DNA from 2 places in the Kitasatospora sp. NBC_01266 genome. Region 1 is predicted to be linked to the other one. Evidence: riboswitches for the same ligand, from Rfam matches in the RefSeq annotation. Region 1 holds a riboswitch; the other holds the start of a gene.
What was found. A riboswitch is a leader RNA that binds a small molecule or an ion and turns the genes downstream of it on or off. The one in region 1 is predicted to bind glycine.
Positions count from the first base shown of each region.

Region 2: linked by a shared signal. The riboswitch ahead of gcvP (aminomethyl-transferring glycine dehydrogenase) and the one ahead of gcvT (glycine cleavage system aminomethyltransferase GcvT) in region 1 are both predicted to bind glycine.

Region 1 covers NZ_CP108458.1:5,530,824-5,534,219, forward strand. The annotation lists gene glyA (serine hydroxymethyltransferase) at 1-217, opposite strand, end outside; gene gcvH (glycine cleavage system protein GcvH) at 295-675, opposite strand; gene gcvT (glycine cleavage system aminomethyltransferase GcvT) at 754-1,872, opposite strand; glycine riboswitch at 2,022-2,127, opposite strand; gene OG403_RS24210 (enhanced serine sensitivity protein SseB C-terminal domain-containing protein) at 2,306-3,127, shown strand; gene OG403_RS24215 (enhanced serine sensitivity protein SseB C-terminal domain-containing protein) at 3,232-3,396, shown strand, end outside.
Region 2 covers NZ_CP108458.1:1,104,176-1,107,571, reverse strand. The annotation lists gene OG403_RS04990 (MFS transporter) at 1-298, opposite strand, end outside; gene OG403_RS04985 (PRC and DUF2382 domain-containing protein) at 481-1,587, opposite strand; glycine riboswitch at 1,756-1,861, shown strand; glycine riboswitch at 1,863-1,990, shown strand; gene gcvP (aminomethyl-transferring glycine dehydrogenase) at 2,093-3,396, shown strand, end outside.

The sequences.
Region 1 (3,396 bases):
CGTCGACGTGCTCGCAGCCGCCGTAGTAGCGCTTGCCGGGGTAGCCCTCGGCGTACTTGTTGGTGAGTACCGACCCCTGGGCCTCCATGACCGCCACCGGGGCGAAGTTCTCGGAAGCGATCATTTCGAGGGTGGACTGCTGGCGGTGCAGCTCGGCGTCGACCGCGGCGGCGATCTCCGGGTCGAGTGCGTGCAGGGACTGGTTGAGAACCGTCATGGTGGCGTCTTCCCGTGGGGCAGGTCGGGTGGGAGCGGCGAGGGCGGCCGCCGCGCTGCGACCGCCCGCTACGTCCGTCAGGACTTGGTGAACTCGCTGTACTCGTCGGCGCTCAGCAGGTCCGCGGGGGCCTCGCTGACCTTCAGCTTGAACAGCCAGCCACCCTCGAAGGCCTCCGAGTTGACCAGGGCCGGCTCGGCGGTGACGGCCTCGTTGACCTCGGTGACCTCGCCGGTGGCCGGGGAGTACAGGTCACTGACGGACTTGGTGGACTCGAGCTCGCCACAGGTCTCACCGGCGGTGACCGTGTCGCCGACCTCGGGCAGCTGCACGTAGACGATGTCGCCGAGGGCGCCGGCCGCGTGCTCGGTGATCCCGACGGTCGACACGCCGTCAGCGTCGGCGGCGGTCAGCCACTCGTGGTCCTTGCTGTACTGCAGGTGCTGCGGGTTGCTCATGGTGCTCATTCTCCAGGATGGGAAGCGGGTGTGCGGGAACGGTCCGCCGGGCGGACGGTCAACGGGGGAGGTCGGACCTCAGCGGGCGCGCTTGTAGAACGGCAGCGCGACGACCTCGACCGGCTCGTGCTTGCCGCGCACGTCCACCGCGACGGCGGTGCCGGGGGCGGCGAAGGCGGCCTCCACGTAGGCGATCGCGATCGGCTTGCCGAGCGTCGGGGAGGGGGCGCCGGAGGTGATCCGGCCGATCGCGGTGCCCTCGGCGGAGACCACCGCGTACTCGGCGCGCGGCACCCGCTTGCCCTCGGAGACCAGGCCGACCAGCTTGCGCGGCGGGTTCGACTCGGCCTTCGCGGCCGCCTCCTCCAGCGCCTTGCGGCCGACGAACTCGCCGCCGTTGGTGGTCTTGTCGAAGCGCACCACCCGGCCCAGGCCCGCGTCGAACGGGGTCAGCGAGGTGTCCAGCTCGTGCCCGTAGAGCGGCATGCCGGCCTCCAGGCGCAGCGTGTCGCGGCAGGACAGCCCGCACGGCACCAGGCCCACCGGGGCGCCGGCCTCGGTCAGCGCCTGCCACAGGTGCTCGGCGTCGGCGGGGGCGCAGAAGACCTCGAAGCCGTCCTCGCCGGTGTAGCCGGTGCGGGCCAGCCAGACCTGCTTGCCGGCCACCGTGGCGGGCAGCAGCGCGTAGTACTTGAGGCCGGGCAGGTCGGCGTCGGTGAGCGAGGCGAGGATGCCGTTCGCCTCCGGGCCCTGGACGGCGAGCAGCGCGTACGCGTCGCGGTCGTCGCGCACCACGGCGTCGAAGCCGGCCGCGCGCTCGGTCAGCGCGTCCAGCACCACCTGGGCGTTGGAGGCGTTGGCGACCACCATGAACTCCTGCTCGGCGGTCCGGTAGACGATCAGGTCGTCCAGGATCCCGCCGTCCTCGCGGCAGATCATCGTGTAGCGGGCGCGCAGCACGCCGAGCGCGGAGATGAAGCCGACCAGCGCGTGGTCGAGCAGCTCGCCGGCCTGCGGGCCGGACACGGTGATCTCGCCCATGTGCGAGAGGTCGAAGAGACCGGCCTTGGTCCGGACCGCGAGGTGCTCCTCGCGCTCGCTGCCGTAGCGCAGCGGCATGTCCCAGCCGGCGAAGTCGGTCATGGTCGCGCCCAGGGCACGGTGCAGCGCGTCGAGCGCGGTCAGACGGGGGGACATGGTGAGACTCCCGGTGTCGTGAATGGACATGCTGGGGTGGAGTCTCCCCGTCTGTCGTCACAACCTGAGAGCTTCACCGCATCAAGGATGACGTGGCTTGCACCGTGGGTGGGCGCACGGCACGGCCGTGTTCCACTTTCCAGATTCGCCTCGCCCACGCGGTAGGGGGGCCTGAGAGATTCCGGGGAGGACTTGCTCCTTCGGCGCCGGTCCGTGCCGAGCTGCGGCACCTCCGGACTCTCCCGCGCGGGTTCGAGCGGCCAGTATGAAGTTCGTGTGTTCGGGCACATCATGGCATGCCGCCGCGCCCTGCGGGAGGGGGGATGGCGGCCGGGACCGGTCGCCGCCCGCCGCTGCGGCAGCGGCGGGCCCGCGCGGCGGGCGCCGGTAGGCTTCCCCTGCACATACGGCGGGAGAAGCGGGGCAGGGGCGGATGGGAACAGAGGGGTACGCCGCGGCGGAGCCGGGGTGGGCGCAGCCCGGCCAGGCGCCGGCCGGCAGTGGTTGGCCCGCCAACGAGCTGGAGCAGGTGCTCACCGCCGCGATCGGCGACCCGGGTGCCACGCCCCGGGTGATCGAGGTGCTGGCCCGCAGCCAGGTCTGGATCCCGCTGCCCGCGGGGGCCGACCCGGCCGGTGCGGCGCTGGACCTGCCGACCATCGAGCTGGCCGGTGCGCCCTATGTGCCGGTCTTCTCCTCCGAGGAGCAGTTCCTGCGGCACGCCCCCGGTCTGTCCTGCGCCCTCGCCCCGGTCTGGGAGTTCGCCCGCGGCCTGCCGCTGGGCATCGGGATCGCGGTCAACCCCGAGGCGCCGGTGGGCATCCCGGTGCCGCCCGAGGGGGTCGGCGAGCTGCGGCGCGGGCCGCGTGACGACCGCTGGGAGGCGGCCGGGCCGGCCCAGGGCGGCGCGGGGGTGCCCGAGGGCGCCCGGGTCGCGCTGCGCGAGCCGGAGCCGGCCGAGGAGCCGGCGGTCTTCCTGTACGCGGTGCGCGCCGAGCTGGCGGCGCTGGGCGGGGTGCTGACGGCGCGTCGGGCGCTGGCCTCGGTGGAGGGCGAGCCGACGGTGCTGTTCGTGGGCGTCCAGCTGGATCCGGCCGCGCCCGCCGACCCGGTGGAGGTGAACGCGGCGCTCGGCCGGGCGCTGGGCGCGGCGCCGCTGCCGGGCGGGGTGCACATGGTGCTGCTGGATCTGGTTGCCGACCCGGTGGTGGACTGGCTGGTGCAGCGGGTACGACCGTTCTACGAGCGCGGCTGAGCGGTGCGGTGCCGGCCAGGGCGTCGGCATGACGGGCGTCACCCACGCGCCGTAGGGTGGCGCCGACGCGCGGCGAGTGCGGTGGCGAGGACGGGAGAGTACCGGTGACGACAGGAGCGGCAGGCGGTGGAGCGGGGCCGTGGGGTCCGCCCCCCGGCGCGGACCCTGGCGCCCTGGAACGGGCCCTGCACGAGGTGGCCCCCGAGCGCTGGGACGCCTACGAGCGGCTGCTGCGCGAGCTGGCCGCCGGGCGGGTCTGGATGCTGCTC
Region 2 (3,396 bases), 4.4 Mb from region 1:
CGAGACCGGAGCCGAGCACCAGGCCGCCCAGTGAGATCAGCAGCATCGGCTTGCGGCCGCGCAGGTCGCCGAAGCGGCCGAGCAGCGGGGTCAGCACGGCGGCCGAGAGCAGGTTGGCGGTCATCAGCCAGGTGATGTCGGAGCCGGAGACGTTCAGCTCCAACGCCAGCGACGGCAGGATCGGGACGACCGCGGTCTGGATCACGCTGTAGGCCAGCATCGCCAGGACGAGGGCGGGCAGCACTCGGGCGCTGGTCGGTTTCACGGCCGTTGCGGTGGGCTTGGCTGCCTCACTCACGGTGGCTCCTTCAGGAACGGGCTCGCGCGGCTTCTCAGCTGCTTCAAGCCAGCGATAGTCAATGAACTGAAGTAACCATGCCCAAAGTGCTTCAGTCTGTCAAATATCTACCGTTGAAGCTTTGCTGCGCACGACGGCCCGGACCCGCTGTCGCGGATCCGGGCCGGATGCTCCTCGGCTGCTCAGCCGCTGTGCCGACCACCCGCCCCAGGGGGCATCTGCGGGTGGGCCGGTCCGCCGTGGGTGTCGTGCGTGCCCGAGGCGGCGTTCGTGCTGTCGTGGATCTCCACCTGCTCGCGGCGCAGTTCCTCGCGGATCACCTTCTCCTCGGTGTACCGCTCCACCACCATCCGCACCCGCTCCAGCGGCGCCAGGTACTTGCGCACCGCCGGGCGCTCCTCGCGCAGGGTCACCTCCTCCACCGCCTCGGCGATCTCCTGCGCCGTGAGGGTGGCCCGCTCCGCCTCGCCGACCGGGACCCGCTCCACCCGGACCCGCTCGCGCACCACCTGGACGCGTCGCTCGACCGGCTCGGTCACCACGTACTTGCGCAGCCGGGCGGTGCCCAGCACGTGCCACTCGTTGGTGACCTCCAGCCGTTCCTCGCGCAGCGTCAGCTCGATCGGGCCGGGCGGCGGAGTGCTGCCCGGGGTGTGGGCGGCGCTCTGCTTCTGCGTCGCGTGCACCGGGTCGGGGGTGGGCGGGGCGGGGGTGGGCTGCGGCTCGGTCGGCTTGTCCAGGCCGATGGTGGCCGGTGCCGGCGTCGGGGTCGATGACCGGCCGGCGGTCTGCTGGGTGCCGGTGCCGGGGCCGGGGCCGGAGGCGGTGCTGGTGGGGCGGGCGGTGGTGGCCGCCGCAGCCGCGGCCGCCATCGGAGCACCGGGGGCGGTACCTGAGCCGACGCCGAAATCCAGGTCCCGGGCGCCGGCCGCGTGGTCGCCCGCGGGGCCGGTGCGCTCGGCGGGGCGGCCGGCGACGGGGGAGTCCAGCCCGTAGTAGCGGTAGAGCTGCAGCTCCTGGGCGGGTGACAGGTGCTGGCCGACCCCGAAGTCGGGGGACTCCTTGATCAGCGACTTGTCGTAGGGCACGCGCAGTTCCTCGCCGGAGAACTCGCTCGTGGTGAGTGGGACGAAGGCGTCCCGCCCGAAGATTCCGGTCCGCACGGCGGCCCACTCGGGCTCGCCCGTCGCGTCGTCGAGGTAGACCTCGTCCACCGTGCCGATCTTGTCGCCGTTGCGGTCGACGGCCTTGTGCCCGATCAGGTCTCGGGGATCGATGTCGGTCTGCACGCTTTCCTCCAGCTCGTCACTGCCTGCGATTCACACCAAAAGCCACGAAGGGGACGGCAGCGAGCCGAGCGCCGCCGTTTGTGCGCGTACTGGGCCATCTGGGGGAGTGGATTCGCTCACCTGAGCGGCTGCCCCGCAGGTCGGCGCTGGTACCCTGGGCGCGACCGCAGAACCCGCTCGGGAGAGTCCTCACCCTTGGAAACGCAGGGGAGTGAGGCGCCGAAGGAGCAAACCCTCCCCGGAATCTCTCAGGCATCCGTACCGTGTGGGATAGGTCACTCTGGAAAGCAGGGCAGGGCCGTCGGCGAGGGAGCCGGCGGGGACCACCCTCACCGACGGTGCAAGCCGACGGGGCGTGAGCTCCGTGCGGGCGAAGCTCTCAGGTCCCGATGACAGAGGGGGAGGCCTGTCGGGCTCGCCCGTCCAGGCTCATCCGCGCCCCACGGCGATGAGCCCTGCGGCGTGTGTGCCCTCGCCGGTCCGTGACCAGGAGGCCTCGACCACCATGACTGCCCAGCCGACCGCCGGTCGTCCCCGCAGCGCTGCCACCCTCGCCGAACTCGAAGCGGCCAGCCCCTTCGAGTCGCGGCACATCGGCCCCGACTCCGCCGCCCAGGAGAAGATGCTGGCGCAGGTCGGCTACGGCTCGCTCGACGAACTCTCCGCCGCCGCCGTCCCGGAGGCGATCCGCAGCATCACCGGCCTGGACCTGCCGGCCGGCCGTACCGAGGCCCAGGTGCTCGCCGAGCTGCGCGAGCTGGCCGACCGCAACCAGGTGCTCACCCCGATGATCGGGCTGGGCTACTACGGCACCTTCACCCCGCCGGTGATCCTGCGCAACGTCATGGAGAACCCGGCCTGGTACACCGCCTACACCCCGTACCAGCCGGAGATCTCGCAGGGTCGACTGGAGGCGCTGCTCAACTTCCAGACCCTGGTCTCGGACCTGACCGGCCTGCCCACCTCCGGCTCCTCGCTGCTCGACGAGGGCACCGCCGCCGCCGAGGCGATGGCGCTGGCCCGCCGGGTCACCAAGGTCAAGGGCGGCGTCTTCCTGGTCGACGCGGACACGCTGCCGCAGACCATCGCGGTGATCAGGACCCGCGCGCTGCCAACCGGCGTCGACGTGGTGGTGGCCGACCTCTCCGAGGGCATCCCGGCCGACATCGCCGAGGGCGGCGTCTTCGGTGTGCTGCTGCAGTACCCGGGTGCCTCCGGCGCGGTGCGCGACCTTGGCGCCGTGATCGAGCAGGCGCACGGGCTGGGCGCGATCGTCGCGGTCGCCGCGGACCTGCTCGCGCTCACCCTGCTCAAGTCGCCCGGCTCGCTCGGCGCCGACATCGCCTGCGGCACCTCGCAGCGGTTCGGCGTGCCGATGGGCTTCGGCGGCCCGCACGCCGGCTACCTCTCGGTGCGCGCCGAGTACGCCCGCTCGCTGCCGGGCCGCCTGGTCGGCGTCTCGGTGGACGCCGACGGCCACCGCGCCTACCGCCTGGCCCTGCAGACCCGCGAGCAGCACATCCGCCGCGAGAAGGCCACCAGCAACATCTGCACCGCCCAGGTGCTGCTCGCCGTGATGGCCTCGATGTACGCCGTCTACCACGGCCCCGACGGCCTGGCCGACATCGCCCGCCGCACCCACCGCTACGCCGCCGCGCTGGCCGCCGGTCTGCGGGCCGGCGGCGTGGAGCTGGCCCACGAGGCCTTCTTCGACACCGTCACCGCGAAGGTGCCGGGCCGGGCCTCGGCCGTGCTGGCCGCCGCCCGCGAGGCCGGTGTCAACCTGTACCAGGTGGACGCCGACACCGT